Regions from separate parts of the Martinezella sp. CNPSo 3890 genome, predicted to be linked through region 2. Evidence: riboswitches for the same ligand, from Rfam matches in the RefSeq annotation. Region 2 holds a riboswitch; the other holds the start of a gene.

Region 1 (15,836 bases), on a different contig from region 2:
TCGCCGAAAAGGCTGTGGCGAAATTCGGCGTCAAAGGCCGGGCCGAGCAATATGCCTCGGACCTGTCGGGCGGCAACCAGCAAAAGGTCGTCATCGCAAAGTGGCTGATGCGTGACCCCAAGGTCGTCGTCCTCGATGAGCCGACCCGTGGCATCGATGTCGGCGCGCGAGCCAGCATTTACGACATCATCGTCAACCTCGCAAAGCAGGGGGTGGCCGTCATCGTCGTCAGCTCCGATCTCGAGGAGGTTCTTGGTGTCTCCAACCGGATTCTCGTGCTTGCACAGGGCAAGCAGGCAGGCATTCTCAATCGTGACGAGGCCAATGACGTCTCTGTCATGGAACTTGCGACAATCTAGACAAACAGAAAGGAAGAGCGGTGTCCGACATCACTCTGAACGCCCCGAAGCTTTTCGATCTTGAGGGACAGGTCGCGCTTGTGACCGGCGCCGGAAGCGGGATTGGGCAGCGTATCGCCATCGGTCTTGCGCAGTGCGGCGCCAACGTCGCGCTTCTGGACCGTCGATCCGACGATGGTCTAGCGAACACGGCTTCGCATATCGAAGCTGCCGGTCGCCGTTCCATCCAGATTGCAGCCGATGTGACCAGCAAGTCCTCTCTCGGGGAGGCGGTTGCGCGTACCGAGGCGGAACTTGGGGCCTTGACGCTTGCAGTCAATGCCGCCGGTATCGCCAACGCCAATCCCGCGGAAGAGATGGAAGAAGAACAGTACCAGACGCTGATGGACATCAACCTAAAGGGCGTTTTTCTGTCCTGCCAGGCGGAAGCACGCGCGATGCTGAAGAACGGGCGCGGATCGATCGTCAATATCGCCTCTATGTCCGGCGTTATCGTCAATCGCGGCCTGAGCCAGGCTCATTACAACGCCTCCAAAGCCGGTGTGATCCACATGTCGAAGTCGCTCGCGATGGAGTGGGTCGGTCGCGGCGTCCGCGTCAACACCATCTCGCCGGGATACACGGCGACGCCGATGAACACGCGTCCGGAAATGGTTCATCAGACAAAACTTTTCGAAGAGCAGACGCCGATGCAGCGCATGGCAACGGTCGATGAGATGGTCGGCCCCGCCGTCTTCCTGCTGTCGAATGCCGCAAGCTTCGTGACGGGCGTCGATCTGCTCGTCGATGGCGGGTTTTGCTGCTGGTGATGCGATGAGGAAACTGATTGCCGGCAACTGGAAAATGAACGGTCTCGCGTCCTCCCTGGCCGAGATCGAGGCGCTGAAGGGAATAACGGACCACGCGGCGTGTGACATCGTCGTCTGCCCGCCCTTAACGCTGGTCGAGAAAGCGGTCGAACGGGTGCGAGGATCAGGGATTGCCATTGGGGCACAGGATTGTCACGCGCGGACCTCAGGCGCCTATACCGGAGATGTTTCCGCCGAGATGCTCGCCGAAATCGGCGCTCGTTTCGTCATTCTGGGACATTCCGAGCGGCGCTCGGCCTATAGGGAGACGGACGGCGCAGTTGCGGCCAAGGCTGTCGCGGTCCATGAGACCAGGCTGACGAGCATCATTTGCGTCGGGGAGACACGTGCGGAACGGGACGAGGGCAGGGCGATCGAAGTGGTTCGTGCCCAGCTAGAAGCATCAATTCCCAACACCGCAACCAGTTCGAACACGGTGATCGCCTATGAACCAGTGTGGGCGATCGGAACAGGGCTAGTTCCGACCCTGGAGCAGATCGAGGAGATGCATTCGTCCATCCGCCAGGCGCTTGAAAAGCGGCTGGGAGAAGAGGGGAGGGATGTCAGGATCCTCTATGGCGGTTCGGTCAAAGCATCGAACGCAAGGGCAATCTTCGGCGTTCGCAACGTCGATGGTGCCCTGGTCGGGGGCGCATCCCTGAAGGCATCGGAGTTTGCCGGGATTATCTCGGCCGCCGTTTGAAGTCGCCAGCAACAGGCGGGCGCTCGGCCCCTTGAGCCGGCGCCTGGCGTGGCTGTCACCGCGAAAGGAATAGGAATGCAGCGTTTCGAAAACAAGACCGTGGTCATCACCGGCGCGAGCCGCGGCATCGGGGCCGCGATCGCCAGACGGTTCGCGCGTGAGGGCGCCAATCTCGTAGTCTCGGCCAATGAGGATTCCGTCCATGCGGTCGCCGATGCGATCAAGGCTGATGGCGGGAAGGCGATTTCCTTCGTCGGTGACGTGACCGACAAGGCCAGTGTGAAGGGGCTCTACGAGGCGGCTGAGGTGGCCTTCGGTGCCGTCGATGTTTCCATCCAGAATGCCGGTGTCATCACCATCGCCCGCGTCGAGGACATGACCGAGGGCGAATGGGACAAGGTCATGGCGGTCAATACCAAAGGTGTCTTCCTCTGCGCCCAGGAGGCGATTGCCCGCATGCGCAAACATGGCCGCGGCGGCCGCATCATCAATACCGCTTCCGGCCAGGCGCGGGACGGCTTCATCTACACGCCGCATTATGCGGCATCGAAGATGGGCGTCGTCGGCATTACCCAGAGCCTTGCCAAGGAAGTCGCGACCGAAGGCATCACAGTGAACGCTTTTTGCCCAGGCATCATCGAAACCGACATGTGGGCCTATAACGACCAGGCTTGGGGGAAGCTTTTGGGCAATTACGGCCCCGGCGAACTCATGAAGGAATGGGTCCAGGGCATTCCGATGAAACGGGCCGGATCGGGCGAAGATGTCGCCGGTCTCGTCACTTTCCTGGCCAGCGACGATGCGGCCTATATCACGGGCCAGACGATCAATGTCGATGGCGGCTTGATCATGTCGTAGTTCGACAATGAGGAACGGTGCGTTCGTTGGGCGGATCGGATTCTCGACGTTTTGGCGATCAAAGCCTCTTGCGGAATGAGGCATTGATCCCTTATCTTTCAATTGTTCTCAGGGCGGGGTGTAATTCCCCACCGGCGGTATGGGGAGTTTCCTCGAGCCCGCGAGCGCCTTCCGAGCTTTCGGAAGGGTCAGCAGATCCGGTGAGATGCCGGAGCCGACGGTATAGTCCGGATGGAAGAGAGCAACGCAGGAGACGCCGCGTCGTGGCGGCGTTCACATGCTTGTTCGCCCAAGGGAAAATGGTGGCTTTGACCGGCCATGCACGCCGTTTCGAACGGCAACCCTTGAAAGGCAGGAAAATGGCAATTTCGAAAATTGAAGATGCGATCGCTGCGATTGCGCGGGGCGAGATCATCGTGGTTGTCGATGATCGTGACCGCGAAAACGAAGGCGATCTGGTGATCGCCGCGGAAGCGGTCACACCGCAGGCGATCGCGTTCATGATGAACCATGCCCGTGGTCTCATCTGCGTTCCGATGGAGGGCGAGAGGCTCGACGAGCTCGATATTCCGTTGATGGTGCCGCGCAACACGGAAGTCCTCAAGACCGCCTTCACCGTTTCCGTCGACTACATTCCGGAAACCACGACCGGAATATCCGCCGCCGACAGGGCGGCAACCGTTCAAGCCCTCGTCAGGGACGGATCGCGTCCGGAGGAATTTGCCCGGCCCGGTCATATCTTTCCGCTTCGCGCGCATCCAAACGGCGTCCTGTCGCGTCCTGGGCACACGGAAGCAGCCGTGGATCTGGCCCGGCTTGCCGGCCTTTCGCCGGCCGGCGTCATCTGCGAAGTGGCGAACGACGACGGCACGATGGCCCGCCTTCCAGAGCTTGAGGTCTTTGCCGAGCGGCATGGCCTCCATCTCGTGACGATCGAGGATCTGATTGCCTACAGGGCCGCAAGCGCTCCCTTCAAGGCTGCCTGATCGTTCCGATACAGCCTATTTTGATCCTGCCCGGATCGATGCTTGCGCAAGGCTCTCCTATGCTCCTTGAGGATGAAGGAGAGCCTTCCTCAGCCTATGAATATGCCCGGCGCCGATCCCGCAGCAACCACCGACCATCGTCGCGCCGGCATCGACCCATGAACAGGCGAAGCGCGAATAGGCGTCGTCATTCAGATCCTGACGGGTCGCGTGAAGGCCCTCGTTGGCGGCCGACTCGCCTTGTTCTCCCTCGAAAGCATTGGCATAGACGCCGATCCGCAGATTATTGCCGCCCTGCTTGAAAACCTCCGCTGCCGCATCGACGGCCTTGCGCATGACTTCCGGTTTGCTGCAGTTGAACAGGAGCGCGTCCGCGCCAGATGACGCTGCCCACCGAGCCGCATCCTCGACAAGTTCGCCGGAGCGGAGCTTAGGCGAGGCGCCATTCCTTTGCGCGGCGTCATCCGCAAGCGTGAAGGAGATCCAGAACGGTTTGCCGGTTTCAGCGACCGCCGTCCGAACCGCCTCTCCCTCCGCGATCAAGCTGAGGGTTTCCCCGAGCCAGACATCGACGTAAGGGTAGAGGTTTTCGACCAGAACCTTGAGATAGTCCTGAACGCGTAACGGATCGAAATTCTGTGGTTCGTAGGAGCCGAAGATCGGAGGCAGGGAGCCTGCGACCAGGATTTTTCGATCCTTGCAGGCGTTAGCGGCGTCGCGCGCCAGCCGTCCGGAAAGGGTGATGAGATCAGCCCCTTCCTTCCAGAACCGTTCCTCGCCAATGTGGAAGGGCACGAGCGCGTAGCTGTTGGTCGTAACGACATCCGAGCCGGCAGCGATGAATTCGTCATGCACCTGCCGGACAATCTCCGGTGAATCGACCAGTGCCAGCGCCGACCATTCCGGCTGCTTCAGTTCCGCGCCGAGACGCAGCAGTTCGCGGCTCATGCCGCCGTCGAGGATCAAGGGTTTGCTCATGAATGGGATCTCCAGAATGGCTCGGATCTGCGGAGAGGTTTGATCTCTCCTTCATGCCGGGGTTAGCGCCGCACCGGCACCTGCGCTTCCAGGAACCGGAAGCTTCGCGCGATGATGGCTGTGATGACGAGATAGAAGACGGTGACGACGATCAGAGGCTCGTAGACCAGCAGGGTGTCCTGACGAACCTTGGTGGCAACGGCATAGAGGTCCATCACGGTGACGGTGAAGGCGAGTGGCGTTGCCTTCAACTGCATGACGATTTCGCCGCCGATCGTCGGCAATGCGATGCGAATGGCGCGCGGCAGCCAGATGCGCCGCGTCAGCGTCAGGGGGCGCATGCCGAAGGCGCGGCCGGCTTCCAGCTCGCCTTTCGGAACGGCCAGCAATGCACCGCGCAAAACCTCCGCCTCATAGGCCGCGTAATTCAGCGTGAAGCTGACGGCCGCGAAGAAGAAACCTTCACGTAGGATCGGCCAGAACAGGCTTTGGCGGATTCCCGGGATCATCGGCAGAAGAGAGCCGACGCCGTAGTAGAGCAGCCAGAGCTGTATCAGCAGCGGCGTGCCCCGAAAGAAGGTGCAGTAGCCACGCGCAAGGCTTCGCAGGATGGGGCCGCCGCTGACCTGGGAAAAGGCGAGGCCGATCGCGATGACGAAGCCGAAGACGACGGAAATCACAAGCAGCGACAGCGTTTGCACGGCTCCCGTCAACAGAAGCGGCCAATAGGCGGATATCCATGAGAAGGTCATGCCGGCACCCCTCAGGCAAGCTTCGGCTGGCCGCGGCGTACACGCCGCTCCAGCAGGTCGAAGAGGGCGTTCGAGACGAGCGTGAGAGCGAGATAAATGAGGGCGGAAGCCAGGAAAAAGATGAAATAGTGCTTGGTGCTAGCGCCAGCGAGCCGCGTGGCGAGAGCCAGTTCCTGGTAGCCGACGACGGCGACGAGAGCGCTGTCCTTGGTGACCGACATCCATAGATTGGCAAGACCGGGAAGGGCATTCGGCAGCAGGGCGGGTAAGATGATGCGACGGAAACGCAGGCGTGCGCCCATGCCGAATGCCTTTGCCGCCTCGATCTGGCCGACAGGGATCGCCAGGATCGCGCCGCGCAGCACTTCCGTCATATAGGCGCCCTGCACGAAGCCAAGCACGGCGACCGCGACAGCGAAGCCATTCAATTCGAATGCCGGCAGATTGAGCGCAATGAGGAGCCGATTGAGGCCGTCCATCCCTGCGTAATAGAGCCCGACGATCAGGATCAGCTCGGGGACCGCGCGGACGGCGGTCGTATAGAGTTCAAGCAGCAGCCGGAGCGGCCTGATGCCGGAGAGCTTGCCGAGCGCGCCGCCCGTACCGAGCAGAAGGCCGATCAGAAAAGCGCCGGCGGAGATGGCGACCGTGGAGGCGGCCCCGGTCAAGAGTACTCCACCCCAGCCCGGAGGATAGGGGGAGAGCAGGTCCAGAATGCCCTGAGGAGAGGTCGCCATCGTTGCGATCGTTTACTTGGCGCCGTAGATATCGAAGCTGAAATACTTCTTCGTGATCTCGTCGTATTTGCCGCTGGCGCGTACCGCGGCGATCGCTGCGTTGAGCTTAGCCTTGAGCTCGGTGTCTTCCTTGCGCAAACCGCCCGAAACGCCGGCTCCGAGAATTTCCTTGTCGTCGGCGACATCGCCCATCTTGGCGCAGCAATCCTTGCCGCTGTCGCTCTTGAGGAAGGCATCAAGCGCAAGGGAATCGCCGAAGACGTAGTCGATGCGGCCTGCAGCGAGGTCCTGAAACGCCTCGTCGAGCGTTTGGTAGGTCTTTTCGTCTGCAACCTTGGCGAAGTACTTCTTGTAATATTCCGACTGGATCGTCGACACCTGGATGCCGATGGTCTTGCCCTTGACATCGTCTGCCGTCGCTCCGGTCTTCTGGTCCTTCGGGCCGATCAGCGTGCTGGGCGTGTTATAATATTTGTCGGTGAAATCGATGATCTTCGAACGCTCCGCCGTGTTCGACATCGACGACCAGATCACATCGAACTTCTTGCTCTGAAGCGCCGGAATGAGGCCGTCCCAGGAAAGCTCGATGATCGAGCATTTCTCTTTCATCTGCTCGCAAACGGCGTCCATCATATCGATTTCCCAGCCCTGCCATTTGCCGGAGGCATCCTTGGCGAAGAAGGGCGGGTAGGATTCGTTCATGATGCCGAAGCGAACCTCGGCCTGCGCCGTCATCGAAGAGAGAGCGAAGGCAAGCGCGGCGAACAGAGTGGAAGCCATTCTCATATAAGGGATTCTCCTAATGGTGTTGTCTGCGAATGGGATGTGGATCAGGACGTCAGCATGCCGGTAAATTCCCGGCATCGGCTGCTGATCGGGGCGTCGAAGATCTGCTTTGGCGGCCCTTCCTCCTCGATCCGTCCCTGATGCAGGAAGAGAACGTGGTTCGAGACATCGCGGGCAAAGCGCATCTCGTGGGTGACCAGCAGCATGGTTCGGCCCTCTTCCGCGAGATCGCGGATGACCTTGAGGACCTCGCCGACCAGTTCGGGATCGAGCGCCGATGTCGGCTCGTCGAAGAGCATCACGGCCGGGTCGATGCAAAGCGCGCGAGCGATCGCCGCTCTTTGCTGCTGTCCCCCGGAGAGAAAGGCCGGATAGGCGTCGCGCTTGTCGTAAAGCCCGACTTTGTTGAGAAGAACTTCTGCCTTGTCGATAGCCTCGCGACGGGGGACGCCGAGGACATGCACCGGAGCCTCGATGATGTTTTCGAGAACGGTCATGTGCGCCCAGAGATTGAAGCTCTGAAATACCATGCCCAATCCGCTGCGCATCCGTTCGATCTGCCGCCAGCTTTTCGGCTGCATCTGTCCATGGCGTCCCTGCTTCAGCGCGACTTCCTCGCCGTTGACGACGATGCGGCCGCGATCGGGCATTTCAAGCAGGTTTATGCAGCGCAGGAACGTGCTTTTCCCGGAACCGGACGAGCCGATGATGGAAATCACGTCCCCTTGATGGGCGGTCGTTGAAACGCCCTTGAGGACCTGATGTGACCCAAAGCTCTTGTGGAGATCTTCCACGCGAAGAGCCTGGGAGGGCAGCTCTGTCATATAGAATTCCGATGAAAAACAATTTGCGGAGAATATCGCGAAGGAGAGCGGAATTTGCGCGCAATTTCCGATTATTTTGCATATAAAAAGCAAAAATGTATTTCTTGTGCATCTTTTACGATGGAACAGAGATGTCGTCGCCTAAGTTCATCGACGCCGAAAGGAGCGGGAATGGAAAATCTGGATCGCTTTGATCGCGATATTCTCGATATCGTCCAGCGCAATTGCCAGCTCACTGCCGAAGCGATCGCGGAGGAGGTCGGCCTTTCGACTTCGGCTGTGCAACGGCGCCTGAAACGGTTGCGCGAGGACGGTATCATCAAGGCGGAAATCGCGGTCGTCCACCGCAAGGCGACCGGAACTCCAATGGTGTTCATTGTCGGCATGGAGATCGAGCGGGACAATTACGATGCGCTTGCCAAGTTCCGCCTTTGGGCGGAAAAGCAGGATCATATCCAGCAGGTCTATTACGTCACGGGCGCGGTCGATCTCATTGCGATCGTCACCGCCAGGGATGTCGAGCATTATGACGACATCGCCGCCGTGATCATGGCGGAGAATCCGCAGATACGGCGTATGCACACGAATGTGGTGCTGCGTGACGTCAAGCTTGGTTTGTTCGTGCCGCTGGCAGATGGTAACGAGGCCGGCCGGTAAGCCGCGGGTCGCGGGATGATCGAGGGCGTGCCGTACTCGCCGATCATTGACATGTACTGGGCGAGAGGGAACTGTCCTTGGTCCAGCTGATATTGCCTGACCTTCAAGATTTTCAACGAATAATGATGGGGCCTCTGCAGGCGCGCTCAGCCCGACTGGGAGGCCTTCACCGCCTCAGGCTGTGACGTAACAAGCTGCTTCAACGCATTGTTTCTATTGCTCGACACGAGGCGCTGCGGGATGACAGGTTGCTGGCGCTTTACAAAACGAACTAGTTCGTACATTATTGTTAACGAGGAGTGAGGGTGCTGCATCGTGCAGCATCGAAGATTGTCAGGATGATCTGGGATGTCCTTGCAAGCGGGTGCAGGCGGAGGCCGGATGCGCACGGTTGCGATATGTTCTCGACATCCGAATGCTCTGGGGAGGAACGACCATGAAAAGACAAATCGAACATAAAACACCCAAGCGCGCGGCTCTTGCGAGCTGGTTGGGAAGCGCCGTCGAATATTACGATTTCTTCGTCTACGGTACGGCAGCAGCGCTCATTTTCCCGAAGATATTCTTTTCGGCGGAAGACCCGCAAACGGCCGCCATCGCCTCATTCGCGACCTTTGGCGTCGCCTATATCATGCGGCCGCTGGGGGCGGTCGTCCTGGGTCACGTCGGCGACAAGTTCGGCCGCAAGAAGGTGCTGACCTTCACCCTGCTCCTCATGGGTTTTTCGACTTTCATCATCGGCTGCCTGCCCACCTATAATCAGGCCGGCATCCTGGCGCCCATTCTTCTGGTTCTGGCGCGCGTGCTGCAAGGCATTTCGGCCGCCGGCGAACAGGCCGGCGCCAGCTCCATGACGCTTGAGCACGCGCCAGAAAATAGACGGGCCTTCTTTACCAGCTTCACGCTGAGCGGAACACAGGCCGGACTGATCCTTGCAACATTGGTCTTCATTCCGCTTGGAAAGCTCGATGAAGCCGCGTTGATGTCATGGGGTTGGCGTATCCCGTTCTTCCTGAGCTTCGTGGTGGTCATCGTCGGATTCTGGGTTCGCCGCACGCTTGCCGAAACCCCGGCCTTTCTGGAGGAAACCCAGAAGGGCGAGATCGTAAAGCTGCCGCTCGTCTCGCTGCTCACCAATTATTGGGCGGATGTCCTGCGCATCATCTTCGCGGCACTGATTTCCGTCGTCAGCACGATCTTCAGCGTCTTCACGCTGTCCTATGCGGTCAATACCATGCATATCGATCGTTCGACGATGCTGACCGTTCTGGTGCTTGCCAATATCGCGGCGCTGGGCGCGATTCCCGCATGGGCCATTCTAGCAGACCGCATCGGCCGCAAACCCGTGTTCATCTTTGGAGCCGTCGGCTGCGCGGTGCTGATCTGGCCCTACATCTGGGCCATCAGCCAGAACAACCTCATGCTCGTCTTCGTCCTCGGCATCCTGCTTTCGGGCGTGGTCTATAGTGCATCGAACGGCATCTGGCCGGCCCTCTATGCCGAAATGTTCGATACCCGCGTGCGTCTGTCCGGCATGGCCGTCGGAACCCAGATCGGTTTCGCGCTCGGCGGCTTCGCGCCAACGATCAGCGCGGCGGTCATGGGCACCGGACCGATGGGTTGGGTGCCAGTCGCGGTCTTTACCTCCATCACAGCCTTGATTGCCGCCATTTCCGCGGCAACCGCGACGGAGACCTACCGGACGCCGATCGATCAGCTTGGCAGGGATGAACGACGCTTGGCAGCTGCCGTTCGCCACGCCGATCGGGCTGTCTAGCGGCCAGTCCCGATCTGCGCAGCAATGACGTGTCGCGATCGCGGATGAGTTTGTTGAAAATCGTCAAGTAACGGGATGAAACAATGAAAACCTCGATTGCGACCGTTTCGATCAGTGGTGACCTCAAGGAAAAGCTTCAGGCCATCGCCAAGGCAGGTTTCGATGGCGTCGAAATCTTCGAGAACGACTTTCTCGCTTTCGATGAATCACCGCGCCAGGTCGGTCAGATCGTGAGGGATCATGGGCTGGAGATTACGCTCTTTCAGCCGTTCCGCGACTTTGAGGGCATGCCTGAACCCTTCCGCAGCCGGACCTTCGATCGCGCAGAACGCAAGTTCGATCTAATGCAGGAGATGGGGACCGATCTCGTCCTTGTTTGTTCGAACGTCTCGTCCGTGGCGCTGGGCGGGATTGATCGTGCCGCCGCCGACTTCTTCGAGCTCGGCGAGAGAGCGGCCAAACGCGGCCTGCGCGTCGGATATGAGGCGCTCGCCTGGGGGCGACACATTCACGACCACCGCGATGCCTGGGAAATCGTCCGCCGTGCCGATCATCCAAATATCGGCCTCATTCTCGACAGCTTCCACACGCTTTCGCGCAGGATCGACGTCAATTCGATCCGGTCGATCCCGAAAGAGAAGATCTTCATCATCCAGCTTGCCGACGCGCCGCTAATCGACATGGATCTGCTCTATTGGAGCCGCCATTTCCGCAACATGCCGGGGGAGGGCGACCTTCCCCTACTCGAATTCATGAAGGCCGTCGCCGCAACGGGCTATGACGGCTATCTGTCGCTGGAGATTTTCAACGACCAGTTCCGCGGCGGCTCGCCGACCGCCATCGCCGTCGATGGCCGGCGCTCGCTCATCTATCTCGGCGACCAGGTTCGTCGCGCGGAGAACAGCGGTCTCACCTTGCCCCCGATGCCGCCGCGTGCCGAAGTGGACGGCGTTGCCTTTGTCGAGTTTACCGTCGACGAAGCCGAGGCGTCTGTCCTTTCTGATCGGCTGCGTGCGCTGGGCTTTCGCCATGTCGGGCGCCATAAGAGCAAGCGCGTCGATGTCTTCCGGCAAGGCGACATCAATCTTGTCGTCAATACCGATCAGGACGGGTTTGCGGGCGCTTCTTACGCTTTGCACGGGCAGTCGGCCTATGCGATGGGATTATGGGTGGATGATGCGGAAGCCGCGGTTGCGCGGGCCGTGGCCCTGGGCGCCGAACGCTTCGAACAACCATTGGATCCCGGCGAGATTGAAATGCCTGGTGTCAGGGGCGTTGGCGGCGGCATCCTGTATTTCCTCGATCGCAGGAGCGCGCTTAGCCGCATATGGGAGATCGAATTCGATCCGGTCCATGACGATACCGATTGGCGACCTGTCGGGTTGACGGGCATAGACCATGTCGCGCAAACGATGAAATACGAAGAGCTGCTGACCTGGCTGCTCTTTTATACCGCGATATTGAATGCGCATAAGACGCCGATGGTCGACATTATCGATCCCGCCGGGGTCGTTCGCAGCCAGGTCGTCGAAAACGAGCCGGGCAGCTTGCGCATCACGCTGAACGGTGCGGAAAATCGCAACACGCTCGCCGGGCATTTCATCGCCGAAACTTTTGGCTCCGGCATCCAGCATCTTGCCTTTGCGACCGATGATATCTTTGCCGCCGCGGCCGCTCTGTCGGACAACGGTTTTGCCACCTTGATGATCTCGCCCAACTACTACGACGATCTGGAAGCGAGATTCGGCCTGGAGCCGGCTTTCACGGATCGCCTGAAGGCGCACAACATCCTCTATGACCGCGACGATCACGGCGAATATTTCCAGCTTTACAGCCCCACTTACGGCGAAGGCTTCTTCTTCGAAATCGTTCAGCGCAGCGGCTATCGTGGATATGGCGCGGCGAATGCCATTTTTCGCATTGCGGCGCTGAGGCGGCATCTGCGACCGATTGGTCTGCCGAAACTTTAGGCCCTCCCCATTGGCGTGAAGCCTGTGTTAAAGCTTTGATCTTCAATGTTGGGCAGGGACAGACCCAGGAAGACGGGCAAGGCATGACCAAAGCGCAAGCGGCCAAGATCGAGCGTCTTACGCGAAAGAACGATCCAGACGCGACCAAGGAGAACATTCTCAAGATCGCCACCGAGGAATTCGTCGCAGCCGGGTTTTCCGGTGCGCGCGTCGATGAGATCGCCGAGCGCACCAAGACGTCCAAGCGCATGATCTACTATTATTTCGGCAGCAAGGAAGGGCTCTATCTCGCCGTTCTCGAGCAGGCCTATACGAAGATTCGTACGCTGGAGAGCGAACTCGATCTCGAAAACATGCCGCCCGTTCAGGCCATGGCGCAATTGATCGCAAGCACCTTCGATCATGATGATCAGAATCCCGATTTCGTGCGCCTCGTCAGCATCGAAAACATTCATCGCGCAGAACATATGAAACGTTCGGTCGTCCTGTCGCAGATGAATATCGCCGTCATCGATATCATCACGGAAATCCTTGAACGGGGCTACGCCGATGGCAGCTTCGTGCGCAGGGTAGACCCCGTCGATCTGCATATGATGATCAGCGCCCAGTGCTTCTTTCGCGTTTCCAATCGCCATACCTTTGGGGCGATCTTCGAGCGTGATCTGTCGTCCGAAGCCTTGAAGAAGCGGCACAAGTCGCTAATCGTCGATGCGATCCTTGCATTTCTGAGACATCCTTCCTCCGAAATGGCCTGACGAGGCCCGGGGTGATTTGATGGGCTTTGGCGTTTTCCGGCGGCGCTCCATCACGCCTCTTATTGACTTTACGTACTAGTTCGTACATTTTGCGAGCAAGCCTGCGGCATGGCTTTGTTTTGCTGCTCGGGAGGAAAGATTGAACACTCAAGCCGCCATTGTTCCTCGTCAACTTCATGTCGGATTGATCGGCGCCGGAATCGGCCGATCGTTGACGCCGGCCATGCATATGCGCGAAGGCGAGCATTGCGGCCTGTCCTATCGCTACGATCTCATCGACCTCGACGTCCGTGGTCTCTCCGTATCGGACCTGCCGGCTCTCATCGATGAGGCCGAGGCGATGGGGTTTGCCGGCCTCAATATCACCCATCCTTGCAAGCAGGCGGCCGTCGCGCTGGTGGACGAGCTTTCGCCCGATGCCCAGACGCTGCGCTCCATCAACACGATCGTTTTTGATGGGCGGCGCAGGATCGGCCACAATACCGATTGGTGGGGATTTGCCGAAAGCTTCCGGCGCGGGCTGGCCGGGGTTTCACTCGACCATGTCGTGCAGCTGGGCGCGGGCGGCGCCGGCGTTGCCGTGGCGCATGCAATGGCTGAAATGGGCGCGCATTCCGTGGAGATATTCGATCTCGACCCTTCGCGTGCGCGGGCCCTCGTCGACCAGCTTCAGCCGGCACATGCCGCTTGCCGTTTCTCGGTCGGTCATAATCTTGCCGCGGCACTGGATGTCGCCGATGGTCTGATTCATGCAACACCGACCGGCATGGCCGCCCATCCTGGGCTGCCGCTCGATGCGCAACTTCTATCCGATCGTCTCTGGGTCGCGGAAATCGTCTATTTCCCGATCGAGACCGCGCTGGTGAAACGCGCCCGACAGACAGGGTGCCGTGTTCTCGACGGCGGCGGCATGGCGGTATTCCAGGCGGTAAAGGCTTTCGAACTCTTCACCGGCATCCGTCCGGCGGCCGAGCGTATGATGCAGCACTTCAATTCGCTGCGCGCCTAAACGCCGACCAATAATCGAAGAGCCTCGATCCCAAAACTCCGGCGCCGAAGTTTCATCCTCGGCGCCGGAGACGTCACAGATGGTATCAGACCGATTGCTCGATCACCAATACGCCGTAGCCGGCGAGCTCGGTCGCGCCTGATATGGCTTTGCCCGTCAGCAGGTCGGTACCCGCCGGCAGATTGACGATCTTCGTTTCATGCTCGGTATTGAGCACGAACAGCAGCTTCCTGCCGCCACCTTCGCGCAGTGACACTTCGACGCCGTTAGGCAGATCCTGCACCAGCGGCGCGGCAACACCGTTGCTGACGAGAAGCTCGCGAATGACCTCCGCGAGCGGCGCGGTGAGATAGGTGCCGAGGTAGTAGACCTGACCATTGCCATGCCGGCGGCGCGTCAGCATCGGCGTGCCTTCCAGGAAACGGTCGGACCAGCGGCCGATGATCTCGGTATCGGCGGATGTCTCCAGCTTCTCGTAAAGGTGTCCGGCTTCCAGCTGACGATTGCCGATCGTATAGGCATATTTGCGCGAGGCCGAGGTTGCGGCCGGACGTGGGGATGGTTGGTGGCTGCCGATGCCGCCTTCGCGGAAACCGGTGAACAGTCCATCCGCTCCTGGAGCGGAGACAGGGCCGAATTCATGGACACGCACGCCGGAAAGCTCCGCGAGCGCCTTGCCCGGTGCCTGGGTACGGATGATGTGATTGTTTTCGTCGCGAGTTCCGGTCATCGCCGACAGGATGAGCGTGCCGCCGTCGGCGACGAACTTCTCCACGGCTTTCGACCACTCCTCCTTCCACATGACCCAATGGGGGACATAGAGGGCCTTGATGCGCGAGAGATCATCTTCCGGATGGATGAAGCCGCAGGCTATGCCCGCCTCATAGCATGCGCGGTGCAGATGGGCTGCATCCTGCATCGGGCTTGGCAGGCCGATCGCGTAGGTCTTGTACGCTTCCTGATTGTCGAAATCCGCGCCGGCGATGGCAATATCCATGCGGACGGTCGTGCCGAGCAGCTTGTCCTCGATCGTGCGGATGTCGGATGCGAATTGCTTGGCTTCCTCGTAGCGACGGCGCGCAACGTCGTCGTGGTCGATAATGCCGTTCCAGTAGATCTCGGCGCCGAAATGCGCCGGCCGCCAACGGAAGAACATCAGGCCGTCCGCGCCGCGCGACACCGACGTCATCGCCATGCGGCGCATCTCGCCCGGCTCCGGCACGGAGGAGGAAAAGCCCGGCTGGCTGCCGAGGCCGGAGGCCTGTTCCGGGACGATGAAATTGCCGGAATAGGCGCGGCATTGGTCGAGATGGAAGGCTTGCGTGATCGCATGCCCGCCACCGCGGCGCATCTCATCATAGAGGAACGGATAGATGTCGAAGCCGATGAAATCGAGATCCTGGCCGAACTGGCCGCGGAAATCGATATCTACAAGGCCGCCGAGATTGTGGAAGATGAACCATGCGGGATTGGTCGCCCGCAAGATTTCGACCTGATCGTGCTGGAAGAGAGCCGTCGCGAATGCGAGGAAACGATGATAGTCCTGCACGTGACCGGGGCTGGAGAAGGACGGGTTCATCGGCTGCGGGAAGACGATCTGGTCGAAGGTCTGATAGGCCGTTGCCCAGAAATCGCCGCCCCAGGCAAAGTTTAGGGCTTCGATCGTACCATACTTCGCGCGGCAGAACTTCTGGAACTCGATGAGCGCCGAAGGCGAATAGCTTTCGGAGGTCGTCGTATTGAGCTCGTTATCCGTCTGCCAGCCGATGACGTGAGGATTGTCGCGATAATGCTCGGCCATTGCGCGGGTAATCCGTTGGCTGTGCCGGCGCAGCAC
Region 2 (15,836 bases):
AATGGCGCGCGGAGAATGCGCAACTTCCTCATGTGTATGATGGTCAAGCACATCGCAAAGGACGAGCGCCGTGCCTTCCAGCCAAGGAATGCGGCGCAGCGTGGCAAGGTCTGGCTTCATGGTATAGTCGCCATAACCCTTCTCCCAGCTCGTCGACTTGTAGCCGGAGACGGTCTCCATCTCGATGTCGGTCGCCTGCAGATAATTGCAGCTATGCGTTTCCTTCCAGGCGCTCTCGATGAAGAATTCCGCTTGGAAGCGTTTGCCCATCAACCGGCCCTGCATGTCGACCTGGCATGCCAGAACCGTATCGATGAGCCCTTCGGCCACATCTCGCTTGAGGTCGTCGAACGTATAGCTGCTGCTCATAATTTGGTCCGCCTGAACAATGAATTGAAACGTCGGCCTGCCGAACGATACCGCCTTGCGGGATAATCCGCGCGCGGGCCGCCGTGTCGCTACCGGTGAAAAGGGTCGCAGGTCTGCGACCCCATTGCTTGCAAAGATTGGACTTCGCTTACGTCTCGCCGACGGCGGCTTCCGCTGCCGCGATCTCAGCCTTGCGCTTGGCAATGGCATCGCCGATGGGCGGGCCCTTGAAGCGACGGCGCTCGAAGCCGAACCAGACGATGGCCGTCAGAACCAGGAAGCCGACGGTGATAATGCCCGCCCAGTCGTTCGGCGGCTGAATGCCGAGAACGAAGATGATGATCATCGCGATGATCGACAGCACGGCAAACAGCTTGAACAGCCCTTCCCCGAGGTTCCAAGGGCCCATCTTGTCCCACTTCGCCGTACCCCATGCGAAAAGGCCGAGCGTGATCGGGATCGCAAAGGAGAAGAACAAGAAGATGACGGTGCACGAGACGACGATGGTGTAAACCGGCGTATCGCCGATCGATACCAGCGACGACCCCCAGACGAACAGGACGGAAAGAATCGACCCAGTCCAGATCGCCGAAACCGGCGTGCGGTATTTCGGGCTGACCCGAGACAGAGCCTTGGATCCCGGCAGACCGCCGTCACGCGAGAAGGCGAAGATCATGCGCGAAACCGAGGTTACCGTTGCGAGACCGCACAGCCACTGGCTGATGAAGATCAGCAGATAGAGAATGTCCTTCACGATGGGATTGACCTGTGCGTCCATTGCCCAGAAGAACACGTTCCAGCCCTGCTTGGCGGCATCGTCCATATTCGGCAGCATCAGCACGAACGAGCAAAGCATGATGTAGCCGAAAAGCGCCGACCACAGAACCGACGACACCATGCCGCGCGGAACGGAATGGGCGGCTTTCACTGTCTCTTCCGACGTATGGGCCGAGGCATCGTAGCCGGTGATCGTGTAGATCGGCAGCAGAAGGCCGAGCGCGAAGACCCAGAAGGTCGAAACCTGCGGCCAGACCGGGGCACCGGTTGCCGAGCCGTCGGCAGCAATCGTCGCCAGACCGGAATAGTTGGTGAAGGTGAAAAGCCGCGCAAAATCATAGGACGGCGCAGCGATCAGGCAAACAGCCGCCAGAAGGATCGAGGTTGCGAAGATCAGATAACCGGAGAAGTCGGTCAGCTTCGCCGTCAAGCCGATACCCATGTGATTGACCAGCGCCTGCAGACCTGTGATGACCACCAGGAACACGATGCGCACCAGCGTGGTGTCGGTCATGTTGAAGTAGCCGCCGAATGCGCCGACGAAGAAGTAATAGGTGCCGACATTGATGGCGCCGAGGACGGTGACGAGGCCGAGCAGGTTGAACCAGGCCGTCAGCCAGCCGGTGAAGCGATTGCCGAGGATCGAGCCCCAGTGGTAGAGACCGCCGGCCGTCGGATAGGCCGAACTGATCTGGGCCATCGCCACAGCGAAGACGAGCGATATGAAGCAGCCGACAGGCCAGCCGATACCAATAGCGGCACCGCCCGCACCCGATGTCGCTTGAGCCAGCGAATTGATGCCGCCGGATAGAATGCAGATGATCGAGAAGGACACGGCGAAATTCGAGAATGAACTCATCCGCCGTTCCAACTCCTGAGCGTAGCCCATGGAGTGCAGGATCTGGACATCCTGCTTCTTGTCTGACTCTGTATAATCAGCCATGCCATTCCCCCTAAAGCCCGGTCGTCCGCGGGATTGCGGAGAACCATGTGTCACATTGACCGCTGACATTTCGCCATGCGGCCCGATCGCAGTTGAACTGCTCCCCGGGGTCTTTTTCTTTTATGCTCAGGCTTCCAGACTGCTCTGGAGAAGCCCCGTCAGATAATCGGCCATGACCCCTTGACCGACGTCATCTCGAATGAGGTCGTTGCGGACCTCGATCATTACGTTATGCAGACCATTGGCGAGCCCATGCAGCTTCAACGTATGGGTGACACCGTCTTGAGGACCGTAAGGCTGATTGCGCTCTGTCTGATAGAGCGGTGCCTCAGCTGCTGCATCAAGCATGCGATCGGCCAGCCAACGGTCTTCATCATGCAGAATGCCAAGCTCCACTGCCCGCGGCTTGCCATTATAGACCGGCGTGAAGCTATGGATTGTCACGATCACGCTTTTTTGTCCGCGCGCCGCCCGCTCCTTCAAGAGCGCCCGAATGCGATCGTGAAACGGGATGTAGAGCCCTTCCGTACGCGCTTTTCTATCCGCCTCGCCCAGGTGCTGATTTCCAGGGATCGTATAGATCTCGCTCGTCTCCGGCATGGCACCGGCGCTTTCGGGGGGCCTGTTGCAATCATAGATCAGCCGGGAGAAGCGCTGAAAAACCAAGGTGGCATTCAAGCCGGCGGAAATTCCCCTTGCAACCGCGAGTGCGCCTGGATCCCACGCGATATGGCTGGAAAGCGCCTCAACGGAAAGCCCGAGGTCGCCGAACCGTTCTGGAAGCGCGCGGGAGGCATGCTCACAGACGAGCAAAACCGCACTGCTTCCGTCCGGTCTTTCGACCGCAACGCAATCGCCGTCTGCCTTCGTCAAAATACCTTGCTGCGCGAGCATCGGAGACGCCCCATTGCCGATTAACAAAATGTTTATAAGAAAAGAATTCTTCAGGTTTTCGCCGCTGTCAACTGGAAACTGAAATTATTTCTTCATTTGTGACATTGACTCGAAATGTGACAGCGTTGTTATATCCTGCAAGGAAAGCGGCATCAGACCGTTCCGGGGAGCTAAAATCGAGTGAACAATGCGTCGAAAACAGTTTCAGACGTAATCAATGCGCGCTTTGACACGCTGACGCGCGCCGAAAAGCAGCTCGCCAAGAGCCTGCTCGACAATTATCCCGTTTCCGGGTTGGGCAGCATTACCACCGTCGCCGAGAATGCGCGGGTTTCGACCCCGACAGTCGCACGCATGGTGCAGAAACTCGGATACAAAGGCTATCCGGACTTCCAGGCCCATCTTCATCAAGAGGTCGAGGCAACGATCTCCAACCCCCTGACGAAGCACGATCGCTGGGCATCCAACGCGCCAGGCACGCATATCCTCAATCGTTTCGCCGACGCCATCATGGGCAACCTGCGACAGACCCTGTCGGATATCGACGTGGCGACCTTCGATGGCGTTGCCGCGCTGCTGTCGGAAAGAAAACGCGGCCTTTATTTCGTGGGCGGGCGCATTACAGGGGCGCTTGCCGAGTATTTCTTCACCCATATGCAGGTCATCCGCCCCAACACAACGCTGCTCTCCTCCAATTCCAGCACCTGGCCACAATATGTCCTGAACATGAATCCGGGCGATCTGCTCGTCATATTCGATATCAGGCGTTACGAGCAGGAAATGGTCAATCTGGCCGCCGCCGCCCGCCGGCGTGGCGCGGAAATCATCGTCTTCACCGACCAGTGGGCAACGCCCGCCGCCAAGCATGCGAAATACACGTTCCGCGTGCAGATCGAGGCGCCGTCCGCCTGGGATTCATCGGTTGTCACCCTCTTCATCGTCGAAGCCCTGATCGAAGCCGTACAAAGCTCGACATGGGACGAGACAAGCGAGCGTATGAAGACACTGGAAGGTCTTTTCGAGCAAACCAAGCTGTTTCGCAAGCTAAGTTGAAGGGGAATGAAAACAGAAAATAACGGTCCGTGAAGGGTGTGAAATACAGCGACTGTCATACTTGTCGATTAGAAGCAAAAATCGACTGCGTTTTCAGCAAACGCAACACTTTGAAGTCGTCACACAACCTTCATGTAACGTCATTAACAGCAACGCCAGACACTGAAAACCCAAAAGGAGGAAATGCAGTGATCTCGAAAATTCATCGTCTTCTGACAATTTCTACGGCGATGCTCGTCGCTTCGACGGCTATCGCGGCCGCAGAACCGAGCGCCGATCTCATCGCTGCCGCTAAGAAGGAAGGCACGCTGACCACGATCGCCCTGCCCCACAACTGGTGCGGTTATGGCGACCTGATCGCTGCGTTCAAGGCGAAATACGGCATCGAAGTCAACGAACTGAATCCGGATGCCGGTTCGGGCGATGAAGTCGAGGCAATCCGCGCCAACAAGGGCAACACCGGCCCGCAGGCTCCCGACGTGATCGACGTCGGTCTCTCTTTCGGCCCGACGGCCAAGAAGGAAGGCCTGCTGCAGCCGTACAAGGTTTCCACCTGGGATTCCATTCCGGACAGCGCCAAGGATGCCGAAGGCTACTGGTACGGCGACTACTACGGTGTTCTCTCTTTCGTCACCAATAAGGACGTCGTGAAGAACCCGCCGAAGGACTGGGCTGACCTCCTGAAGCCGGAATATGCCAACACCGTTTCGCTCGCTGGTGACCCGCGCACGTCGAACCAGGCAGTTCAGGCCGTCTACGCCGCCGGCCTCGCAGCCGGCGAAAAGGACGCCGCCAAGATCGGCGCCGCCGGTCTCGATTACTTCGCGAAGCTCAACAAGGCCGGCAACTTCGTTCCGGTCATCGGCAAGTCCGCCTCGCTGGCTCAGGGTGCAACCCCGATCGTCGTCGCCTGGGACTACAACGGTCTCTCCTGGCGCGACAGCCTGAACGGCAACCCGCCGGTCGACGTCACTGTTCCGGCTTCCGGCGTTATCGCTGGTGTCTACGTCCAGGCGATCTCGGCTTTCGCTCCGCATCCGAACGCTGCCAAGCTCTGGATGGAATTCCTCTATTCCGACGAAGGCCAGATCGGCTGGCTGAAGGGCTATTGCCACCCGATCCGCTTCAACGACCTGGCGAAGAACAAGAAGGTTCCGCAGGAACTTCTCGACAAGCTGCCGCCGGCCGCCGCTTACGAAAAGGCCGTCTTCCCGACGCTAGAAGAACAGGATGCCGGCAAGACCGCCATCACAACCAAGTGGGATTCTGTCGTCGGTTCGAACGTACAGTAATCCGACCTGACATGACCTCCCCGCTTCGGTGGGGAGGTTTTCCATTTTTCTGACGCCGCGGATTGGGTCAATCATGAGCATCGTCACAACATCGACAGTCAGTTCCACTCCCATGATCAACAAGCGCGTGGTTGTCGACTGGCTGGGCATAGCGCCCTTCCTAATTTTCGCGCTGCTGTTTCTGATTTTGCCGACGATCTATTTGGTCGCAGGCGCGTTTCTGACGCCTGACGGCAGCCTGACGCTGAAGAATATCGGCGACTTGTTCACGCCGACGATTATGAGCGCCTATTGGATCAGTATCAAAATCTCGGTCGCTTCGGCGCTCGGCGGCGCGATCATCGGCTTTTACCTGGCTTGGGCGCTGGTCCTTGGCGGGCTTCCCAGCTGGATCCGTCACGCCTTCCTGACCTTCTCAGGGGTCGCATCGAATTTCGCCGGCGTGCCGCTGGCCTTCTCGTTCATCGCCACCCTGGGCCGCCAGGGTCTGGTCACGATATTGCTCGCTCACTTCGGCTTCAACCTCTACGGCACCGGCTTCAACCTGCTGAGCTTCTTCGGCCTGACCATTACCTACATGTACTTCCAGATCCCGCTGATGGTGCTGATCATTACACCTGCGCTCGACGGCATGAAGAAGGAATGGCACGAAGCGGCTTCCATTCTCGGCGCAACCAATGGACAATATTGGCGGATGGTCGCCCTGCCGATCCTCTGGCCGAGCCTGCTTGGCACGACGCTGCTACTGTTTGCAAATTCGTTCGGCGCCATCGCGACGGCAATTGCACTTACCGGCAGCTCGCTGAATATCGTTCCGATCGTGCTCTATGCGCAGATCCGCGGCGACGTGCTGCACAATGCCAATCTGGGCTATGCGCTTGCGCTGGGCATGATCGTCATCACCGGTATTTCAAACGTCATTTATATCTTGATGCGCATGCGCGCTGAACGGTGGCAGAAATGAAGCTGCAAAAATTCTTTGCCTGGATCGCCGTTGCCATCGGCCTCATCTACTTCCTGGTGCCGCTCATCGGTACACTGGAGTTCTCGCTGCGCATGCGGCGCAACGCTTACAGTTTCGACGCCTATGCCTCCGTCTTTTCGGATTTCGGCTTCATAACGGCCTTTGGCTTCTCCATGTTGATGGCGCTTCTGACCATCATCTTCGGCATGTTGCTCGTTGTGCCCACGGCCTATTGGGTGCGGTTGCGGTTGCCTCAGCTTCGGCCTGTCGTAGAATTCATCACCCTGATGCCGCTGGTCATTCCGGCCATCGTCATCGTATTCGGCTATCTGCGACTGTATAATTCGTCGTCGATCCTGCCGCTGACCGGCTATAATTCGACGACGAACATTCTGCTCGTCTGCTCCTACATTGTATTGTCATTGCCCTATATGTATCGTTCGGTCGATACGGCGATGCGTACCATTGATGTCGGCACGCTGACGGAGGCTGCCGAAAGCCTTGGTGCAAAATGGACAACCATCATGTTCAAATGCATCTTTCCAAATGTCATGAGCGGTGTGCTTTCCGGAGCTTTCATCACCCTTGCGATCGTCATGGGCGAATTCACCATGGCATCGCTGCTCAACCGTCCGGCATTCGGGCCCTACATGCAGCTCATGGGCGCCAATAGAGCTTACGAGCCCTCTGCCCTAGCCATTATCGCACTTGCCGTTACCTGGCTCAGCATGGGCTTGCTGCAGCTCGTTTCCCGTTTCTCAAAATCCGCTCCGATTAAGGCGTAAGGCTTCTCACCATGGCTTTTCTCGAACTCACCCACATCAAGAAGTCCTTCGGCGACATTCAGGTCGTGCACGATTTCAATATGCAAATCGAAAAGGGAGAATTCATCTCCTTCCTTGGACCGTCGGGCTGCGGCAAGACGACCGTGCTGCGCATGATCGCCGGTTTCGAAACGCCGACCGCCGGCACCCTGTCGATCAACGGCAAGGATCAGCGGGCGTTGAAACCGAACCAGCGCAACATCGGCATGGTGTTCCAGGCCTACGCGCTGTTCCCGAACATGACGGTGCACGACAACGTCGCTTTCGGCCTCAAGGTGGCCGGCATGGCAAAGCCCGACATCGACAAGCGCGTCAAGGAGATGCTGGCTCTCATCAAGCTCGATCATCTGGCCGGCCGCTATCCCTATCAGATGTCCGGCGGCCAGCAGCAGCGCGTGGCGCTCGCCCGCGCCATCGCCGTCAAGCCGCAGGTCCTCCTGCTCGACGAGCCGCTCTCGGCCCTTGATGCCAAGATCCGCATTTCGCTGCGCGAAGAAATCCGCGCCATCCAGCAGCAGCTCGGCATCACCACCGTTTTCGTGACCCACGATCAGGAAGAAGCCCTGTCGATCTCCGATCGCATCGTCGTCATGAATGCCGGTCGCGCCGATCAGATCGGCACGCCTTTCGAGATTTACAACACGCCGGCAACCCGCTTCGTCGCTTCCTTCGTCGGTACGCTAAACCTGATCGAAGGCAAGGTCGTCGATCCCGATAGCAACCGCATCATGATCGGCGATCAGGGTGTGACCCTGAAGCAGTCGGTGACGGCCTATAAACCGGGCGACACCGTATCACTCGCCCTGCGTCCGGAAGCCGGTTCGCTGGCGGAATCGGCCAAAGGCGATACGGCTCTCACGGGCGAAGTCTCTTCGGCACACTTCCTGGGTTCGGTCATTCGCACCCGCATGAACGTTGCTGGCAACACGATTTCCTTCGACATGTTCAACAGCCCCGGGATGATGCCTCCGAGCGTCGGCGAGAAGGTGACGCTGCGCTTCGCCTCCTCCGATCTGCTCGTGATTCAGGATTGAGAAAGCACCGTGCGTCGCAGGGTCATTTTGGAAAATTATTCGCGGACGCCGGGTCAGAAACCCGGCGTTTTTCTTTGATTTTCATGAGAGAAAGCATTTATAGTCCGGACGTTCTCAGGGCGGGGTGCAATTCCCCACCGGCGGTATGGGGAGTTTCCTCGAGCCCGCGAGCGCCTTCCGAGCTTTCGGAAGGGTCAGCAGATCCGGTGAGATGCCGGAGCCGACGGTATAGTCCGGATGGAAGAGAGCAAGCAGGATCGCACCTCCTCCGCGCGAGGGATGCCGCGATGTTGCGTGTTCGCCCAAGGGATATTTGACAACAACCCTTGAAAGGCAAAATTCATGACCATTTCGATTTCTACCCAGCCGAGCCGCGTCGCGATCATTCGGGCTCGCTGGCATGCCGATATCGTCGATCGCTCGGTCGACTCCTTCGTTGCCGAATGGCAGACGACGGAAGGTGCGTCGCCGATCGATATCTTCGACGTGCCCGGCGCCTTGGAAATTCCGCTGCATGCTCAGACGCTCGCCCGCAACGGCCGTTATTCCGCAATCGTTGCCACCGCTTTCGTTGTCGACGGTGGCATCTATCGCCATGAATTTGTCGCCAATACGGTTCTTGATGCTATGATGCGCGTCCAGCTGGACACCGGCGTGCCGATCCTGTCGGCAGTCCTGACCCCGCATCACTTCCAGGAGTCGGAAGCCCACATCCAGTTCTTCAAGGAACATTTCATCATCAAGGGCCGGGAAGTCGCCAGCGCCTGCCGCCATATTCTCGCAGAACGCGCCAAGCTGCTGCCCGCTGTCACAGTTTAAGCTTAGCATAGTGGAGGCGCGGCATCTGCCCGCCTCCATGTCCACCAGGGAGAAACGTCAGTGACCGTCCTACGCATCATCCCGAACCTGTCCGCCGCCGATCCCGCCACGGCCCGTCTTTTCTACCACGACCTGCTCGGCCTCGACATCGTCATGGATCACGGCTGGATCCTGACCTTCGCCTCTGAAGCGGCAACAGTGCCGCAGATCAGCGTCGCCAGCGAGGGCGGTTCGGGAACGCTCGTCCCCGACCTTTCCATCGAAGTCGACGATGTCGATACGCTTTATCAGCGCGCCACCTCCATGGGCTTCGGCATATTGTATGACCTGACGGACGAGCCGTGGGGTGTGCGCCGCTTCTACGTCCGCGACCCCTTCGGCAAGGTGGTCAATATCCTCTCCCACCGCTAGTTCAAGCTCACGAAGAGCCTCAAGGGCTCTCCGGCGCTCTCATCGCAGATCGAGATTGAATGTGGTGCGCTCGGCCGGCCAGACCGATTCCGAATAGGTGATCGGCACTCCGTCGGTATCCGCATCCACCTTGCGCGTCACCAGCAGCGGCGCGGATTTCAGCTGGCGCAGGATCCGCGCCTCGTCGGCCGTCGGCATGCGCGCCTCGATCTCCGTCGACAAGCGCTCATAGTCGGTGACGCCATAGCTGGCGAGCGCTGCCGAGATTGTCGGATGCCTCAATCTAGCCTGATCGAAATCGGGAAAACGTTCGGCCGGATAATAGGAATCCCCCAATTCCACTGGAATACCGTCGGCCGTCATGACACCGCGACGATGGATGACCGACGCGCCGATTGCGATCTTTAAATGGGCCGCGACGCGTTCGGTCGCCGGCACGATCTCGTGAACGAGCAGCTCGCCGCCCGGTTCAAAACCTTGCTCGATCAGATTTTTGTGGAAGCGGGTGCGTTTCGACAGCGTATAGTCGAGCACGCCCCTATGAACGAAGGTTCCCCGCCCCTGTTCGGCGCGGACCAATCCGCGTTGCTCCAAGTGCCCCAACGCCTGGCGCACGGTGAAACGGCTAACGCCGAACCGCTGCATCAGTTCGGGCTCGGTCGGCAATTTCTCTCCGGGCGCGAAAGTCCCGGCGGCAATATCGGCCGCCAGGATCTCGCCGATCTGATGCCAGAGCGCGGTGCCGCCCTTTCGGTCGATCGTCTCCATATCAGATACGCTTCTCCAGCCGGAACAGCAGCTTGTATTCGGCTGGATAGCTCAACGCATCGAGAATGCTCGGATAATATTTCCGATCCTTGGTGGCACGCACAAAACCATCATAGCCGAAACGCCTGACCGAAACATCGAAGCCAGCGGCCGTGAAGGCTTCGATATAATCCTGTGGCGAGCGATCCTGCATGGGCGCGTTGCTGTTGTTGCCGATCAGCTCGAGCCACTTCGGCCAAAGCGGCATTTCATTGTGGCACCCGGTCACCGCGTAATAGACGCCCCCATTGCGCATGGCCTGGAACATTCCCTCGGCATGCTCTCGCAACTGCGGCAGCAGATAGATCACCTCATAGCTGAAAGCCACGTCGAAGCTGTCGGCAAAGGGCGCCAGGTCGGTCGTGACATGAAACTGCAGCGGCATGTTGCCTGCGGCTTCGACAGCGGCAGCCACCGATTCCGAAGCGATATCGATGCCGACACCGCGTCGGAACGGTCGCATGGCATAAAGCAGCCGCAGAAAGCCGCCACGGTTGCAGCCGAAATCCAGGACGGTCTTCGAGGAGAAATCCCGCTCCGGCACCGTCTCAATGAAGTGGCGCCAATAAGGGCTATGCGATTCTGCCATGGCGGCGTCGCCCTGCGGTTCCTTGTGCCATGTCGCGTAAGTCGTTGCTGCGCTTGTCATCATGCTCTCGCTGTTGGAGTGAACTGAACCCTTTATAACTCCACCTCATGACAGTCGCATGAATTCGTCCGGACGACTGGACTAATAATGATAATCTTTCGCGCGTGATCAGTTAGCTCCTATTGCAGGCAGTCTACCATCCATTGCACGCCGAACCGGTCCGTCAGCTTGCCGTAGTAGCTGCCCCAAGGCTGAACGGCGAGTGGCGTCGTCACCGCGCCGCCCTCAGCCAATCGAGCAAAAATCCTCTCGGTGCTCTCTCGGTCATCCATCATGAGCATATGAGCGGAACCTCTCATCGGCTCGGCATCGTGATTGTCGGAAGCGAAGAACGAGACGCCTGGCCCCTCAAAGCGAGCGTGCATAACCCTGCCCCGCATCGCTTCGTTGGCAAGCGGCACCCCATCAGCACCATGACGAACCAACAGCGTCACTTCGCCGAGCCCGCAGACTGTATAGAAGGCAAGCGCTTCCTCGCAATGCGTCGTGAAAAACAGATAATTGGCGAGTTGCATCTCCTGCCTCCCTTGTTGTCGGACGAGCGGCCCACGCAGCCGCCCGGTATCAATGCCAATTATCTCATCTCACGCGCGATGAGCTTCAACCTCAGGCGCTGCGGCGCTCGCAATAGCGCCAACCAGATCGGCATTGCTGTAGCTTTGTCCCGCAATGCCCCAAGCACCCTCAGGCGCATAGACGATGTTCGACCAGATATGCTCACGCTTGATCCGCCCTTCGGCCGCCTGCTCGACGACATCAGTCGCCCTTGCAATGAAAGCGCGCTTGGCTTCGGTGGTCGCAAGCGCGATTTCGGGCAACTTGAGTTCGATGAAGGCCGCAGCGACGGGCTTTCCGGCTGCCAGCACATGTGCGGCCGGAAGCACATTGATCGAGCCGATGACATTGGCCGTCATAAATTCATTCCCGGTCAGGCCGGCAACATCGAGGACTGCACCCGTAAGTCCGGCAAAAGCTTTTGCCTGCGCTTCGGATGAAAGCAGTCCTTCGGACACGGTAAGTGTAATGGGCATGGGGTATCTCCTTGTTGGACCTATGACGGCAATTGATATATACCGATCACTCTTTAACGATACATACCGATCGCTCTCTATGCAAGCAATAAAGAGAGATCGCTCTCAATGGAGATAGCAATGCGCTACAGCGCCGAACATAAGGAAGAGACCCGGACGCGGGTGGTCGCTGCTGCAGGGCAAGTCTTTCGCAGGGAAGGCTATGGCGGCGCAGGCATCGATGCACTGACGAAAGCGGCCGGCGTTACCAACGGCGCCTTCTACGGACACTTCAAGTCCAAGAGCGAAGCGTTTCGCACTGCAGTCGTGGAAGGATTGGAAGAATTGCGCCAAGCGATCCTGACGCTCAGGCAAAACCAGCCGAAAGACTGGTTGAAGGAGCTCGCCAGCTTTTACCTCGGCTACAAGCGGACTTGCGATCTCGGTGACAGCTGCACACTGCCAAGCCTTTCCCCCGATGTCATGCGTGCCGATGAGGAAACGCGCCGCGCCTATACGGTGGAATTGAAAAAACTCATCGCCGATGTCGCCGCCGGCCTGCCGGGGAGCACAAGCTCTGGTGAAACGACGGCAGAGGATCGTGCCATCGTTCTTCTCGCTACGCTGAGCGGTGGTCTGACGCTTGCCCGCGCCGTCTCCGATCCCGCCCTTTCCGTCCACATAGCCGAAGTCATTGAGCGGGCTGCTCTGACAGCGGGCGATCCTCCGCGGCCGCAAAGCGAATGACGATGCAACTCAAGCGGACGAGATGCAGCCGAGACGGAGCCTATTGCCTCGTCTCGGTGGGGCCATTCACGCCCGGATCGCCTTGTCGTTCACATCGAAACGATGCATCTGGTTCGCATCCGGCGTCGCATAAACCATTTCGTCCGGCTCGTATTTGTGTTCACCGAAGAGACGCGCGGTGAGTAGACCGGTGGCCTCCGACTCCAGATAGATGATGGTGTCCGCACCGAGATGCTCGACGTGGATGACTTTGGCGGCCCATGTGCCCTGATCGCGTGATAGCGTGATATGCTCGGGGCGGATGCCGACGGTCTTGGCGCCGCTTTCGCCGAGACGCTCGGCCGCGATGAAATTCATCTGCGGCGAGCCGATGAAGCCGGCAACGAAAGTATTGGCCGGGCGGTTATAAAGCTCCATCGGCGAGCCGATCTGCTCGATCGCACCGGCATTGAGCACGACGATCTTGTCGGCAAGCGTCATCGCTTCGACCTGATCGTGGGTCACGTAGATCATCGTTGCCTGCAGGCTGCGATGCAGCCGGGCGATTTCGAGGCGCGTCTGCACACGCAGCGCCGCATCGAGATTCGACAGCGGCTCGTCGAAGAGGAAAAGCTCCGGTTCGCGCACGATGGCGCGGCCAATGGCGACGCGCTGGCGCTGGCCGCCGGAAAGTTCCGATGGCCGGCGGGCGAGATAGGGCGCAAGTGAGAGCATGCCAGAGGCCTTTTCGACGCGGCTGTCGATCTCGGCCTTCGGCGTGCCGGCCTGCTTGAGGCCCAGGCCCATATTGTCCTTGACGGTCAGATGCGGATAGAGCGCATAGGACTGGAAGACCATCGAGATGCCACGCTTGGCGGGCGGCGTCACAGTCACATCCTGGCCGTTGATCAGCACGGCACCGGAGGTCACGTCTTCGAGACCTGCGATGCTGCGCAGCAGGGTCGACTTGCCGCAGCCGGAAGGACCGACGAAGATGACGAACTCACCATCCTTCACCTCGAGGTCGATGCCCTTCAGCACGTCATGCGTACCATAGGCCTTGCGGATGGATTTCAGTTGAAGCGATCCCACAGTCTTTTGTCCTTATAGATAAACGGGCTTGCCGGTGCGCACGCTCTCATCGGCAGCGAGGCATATGCGCAGAGATTGAACGGCATCAGTCATATGACGATTGAGGTCGAGATCCTCGCGGATGGCCTTCAGCATGAAGGCCTGCTCGAAGTTGCACAGTTCCTGGTGACCCGGTTCGCCGTCCATATGCAAGTCCTGATCCGGCCGGATGAACTGGCCGTCGGGTCCCGTTTCAGCGCTATGCAGCCGGATGACGGATGTCTTCGTATGCATGTCGATATCGTCGGACTTGGCGTTCTGATCCATGGCGATCGAAACCGAGCCGTTCGGCGACATGACATCCTTCACGAAGAAGGCCGTCTCCGAGATCATGGGACCCCAGGCGGCCTCGTACCAGCCGACGGAACCGTCTTCGAAGATCACCTGCAGATGGCCGTAATTATACATGTCCGGCTTGATCTCCTGCGTGAGCCGCAGGCCCATGCCGCGCACCTCGACGGGCTTGGCATCGGTGATCTGACACATGACGTCGACGTAATGCACGCCGCAATCGACGATCGGCGACGTCATCTGCATCAGCGCCTTGTGTGTCGCCCAGGTCGGGCCGCTCGATTGCTGATTGAGATTCATGCGGAAGACATAGGGGCCGCCGAGCTTGCGCGCTTCGGCAATCAACCGCATCCACGAGGGATGATGGCGCAGGATATAGCCGATCGTCAGCTTCTTGCCGGCTTTCTTTGCCGCCGCGACCACACGCTCGGCATCTTCGACCGTCGTGGCCAGCGGCTTCTCGACGAAGACGTGGCAGCCGGCTTCGAAGGCCATGACGGCGAAATCGGCATGGCTGTCGGAATAGGTATTGATAGAGCAGAGGTCCGGCTTCAGCTCCTTCAACGCCGTCTCGAAATCCGGATGGACCGTATATCCCCGCAACTCCTCGGGCAGCTCCCGCTTGGAGCGGTTGACGAGGCCGACGATCTTGAAGCCCGGATTGTTGTGATAGGCCAGCGCATGGCTGCGGCCCATATTGCCAAGGCCGGCAACGAGAACGCGGATCGGCTTTTCATATAGGCTCACTTGACTGCTCCGGAGGTAATGCCGCGAATGAGTTGGCGCGAAAAGATGACGTATAGGATGAGGATCGGCAGGATAGCGAGCGTCAGCGCCGCCAGCACCGCATTCCAGTTGGTGACGAACTGGCCGATGAAGATCTGCGATCCGAGCGTCACCGTCTTTGTCGCCTCGCTCGGCGCCAGGATCAACGGGAACCAAAGATCGTTCCAGATCGGGATCATGGTGAAGACGGCAACCGTCGCCATCGCCGGGCGAACCAGCGGCAGGACGAGGCGGAAGAAGATCGCATATTCGCTGAGGCCGTCGATGCGGCCGGCATTCTTCAGGTCGTCAGAAACCGTCCGCATGAACTCGGACAGGATGAAGATCGCGAGAGGCAGACCCTGTGCCGTATAGACAAGGATCAGCGCCGTCAGCGTGTTGACGAGGCCGGCGGCCACCATGCCCTGCAGGATCGCAACGGTGCCGAGGCGGATCGGGATCATGATGCCGATCGCCAGATAAAGGCCCATGACCGTATTGCCACGGAAGCGGTACTCCGACAGCGCGAAGGCGGCCATCGCGCCGAACAGCAGTGTCAGGATGATCGAGACGATCGTGACAATAAAGCTGTTCTGGAAATAGGTGAGGAAATCTCCCTGCTTCAGAACGGTATCATAGCCGATCATGCTGAAGGAGGACGGCGTCGGAACGGTCAAGGGCGCGCGGAAGATCGACGCACGATCCTTGAAGGAGTTGATGACAGTCAGAAACACCGGAAAGATGGCGACCAGCGTATACGCAATAAGTGCCAGATGGACGAAGCCGGTGCGGACAAGGGAAGTGCGTGCCTTGGACATGGAGCGCCCTCCTCAGAACTGGTAGCGGCGGATGCGCCGCTGCACGATGAAAAGATAGAAGGAAACGCCGGCCAGAATGATGAGGAACATCACTGTCGCGATCGTCGCGCCCATCGAGCGGTCACCGAGCTGCAGCTGGAAGCCGAAGAAGACTCGGTAAAGCAGCGTGCCGAGAATATCGGTCGAGCCATCCGGCCCCGCCAGTGCGCCTTGTACGGTATAAACCAGGTCGAACGCATTGAAATTGCCGACGAAGGTC

What was found. Region 2 has a riboswitch for FMN ahead of AC13RC_RS12020 (6,7-dimethyl-8-ribityllumazine synthase). Riboswitches for the same ligand answer to the same signal wherever they lie in the genome.
Region 1: it holds a riboswitch for FMN, as region 2 does, so the genes downstream of both, ribB (3,4-dihydroxy-2-butanone-4-phosphate synthase) here and AC13RC_RS12020 (6,7-dimethyl-8-ribityllumazine synthase) in region 2, are expected to answer to the same signal.

Annotation. Positions count from the first base shown of each region.
Region 1 is NZ_JBXSOR010000002.1:335,246-351,081, reverse strand. It holds gene AC13RC_RS07825 (sugar ABC transporter ATP-binding protein) at 1-359, shown strand, start outside; gene AC13RC_RS07820 (SDR family oxidoreductase) at 380-1,168, shown strand; gene tpiA (triose-phosphate isomerase) at 1,173-1,910, shown strand; gene AC13RC_RS07810 (glucose 1-dehydrogenase) at 1,986-2,768, shown strand; FMN riboswitch at 2,869-3,015, shown strand; gene ribB (3,4-dihydroxy-2-butanone-4-phosphate synthase) at 3,128-3,754, shown strand; gene AC13RC_RS07800 (homocysteine S-methyltransferase family protein) at 3,812-4,732, opposite strand; gene AC13RC_RS07795 (ABC transporter permease) at 4,795-5,484, opposite strand; gene AC13RC_RS07790 (ABC transporter permease) at 5,496-6,221, opposite strand; gene AC13RC_RS07785 (transporter substrate-binding domain-containing protein) at 6,234-7,007, opposite strand; gene AC13RC_RS07780 (ABC transporter ATP-binding protein) at 7,052-7,831, opposite strand; gene AC13RC_RS07775 (Lrp/AsnC family transcriptional regulator) at 8,003-8,488, shown strand; gene AC13RC_RS07770 (MFS transporter) at 8,925-10,265, shown strand; gene AC13RC_RS07765 (bifunctional sugar phosphate isomerase/epimerase/4-hydroxyphenylpyruvate dioxygenase family protein) at 10,349-12,235, shown strand; gene AC13RC_RS07760 (TetR/AcrR family transcriptional regulator) at 12,319-12,990, shown strand; gene AC13RC_RS07755 (shikimate dehydrogenase) at 13,130-13,999, shown strand; gene AC13RC_RS07750 (beta-galactosidase) at 14,085-15,836, opposite strand, start outside.
Region 2 is NZ_JBXSOR010000003.1:433,622-449,457, forward strand. It holds gene AC13RC_RS11980 (glutamine synthetase family protein) at 1-369, opposite strand, end outside; gene AC13RC_RS11985 (amino acid permease) at 518-2,089, opposite strand; gene AC13RC_RS11990 (N-formylglutamate amidohydrolase) at 2,216-2,983, opposite strand; gene AC13RC_RS11995 (MurR/RpiR family transcriptional regulator) at 3,164-4,036, shown strand; gene AC13RC_RS12000 (ABC transporter substrate-binding protein) at 4,225-5,328, shown strand; gene AC13RC_RS12005 (ABC transporter permease) at 5,402-6,292, shown strand; gene AC13RC_RS12010 (ABC transporter permease) at 6,289-7,077, shown strand; gene AC13RC_RS12015 (ABC transporter ATP-binding protein) at 7,089-8,150, shown strand; FMN riboswitch at 8,257-8,403, shown strand; gene AC13RC_RS12020 (6,7-dimethyl-8-ribityllumazine synthase) at 8,493-8,969, shown strand; gene AC13RC_RS12025 (VOC family protein) at 9,030-9,380, shown strand; gene phnF (phosphonate metabolism transcriptional regulator PhnF) at 9,420-10,148, opposite strand; gene AC13RC_RS12035 (class I SAM-dependent methyltransferase) at 10,150-10,836, opposite strand; gene AC13RC_RS12040 (VOC family protein) at 10,956-11,351, opposite strand; gene AC13RC_RS12045 (tautomerase family protein) at 11,421-11,867, opposite strand; gene AC13RC_RS12050 (TetR/AcrR family transcriptional regulator) at 11,988-12,593, shown strand; gene AC13RC_RS12055 (ABC transporter ATP-binding protein) at 12,660-13,664, opposite strand; gene AC13RC_RS12060 (Gfo/Idh/MocA family protein) at 13,677-14,741, opposite strand; gene AC13RC_RS12065 (carbohydrate ABC transporter permease) at 14,738-15,577, opposite strand; gene AC13RC_RS12070 (carbohydrate ABC transporter permease) at 15,590-15,836, opposite strand, start outside.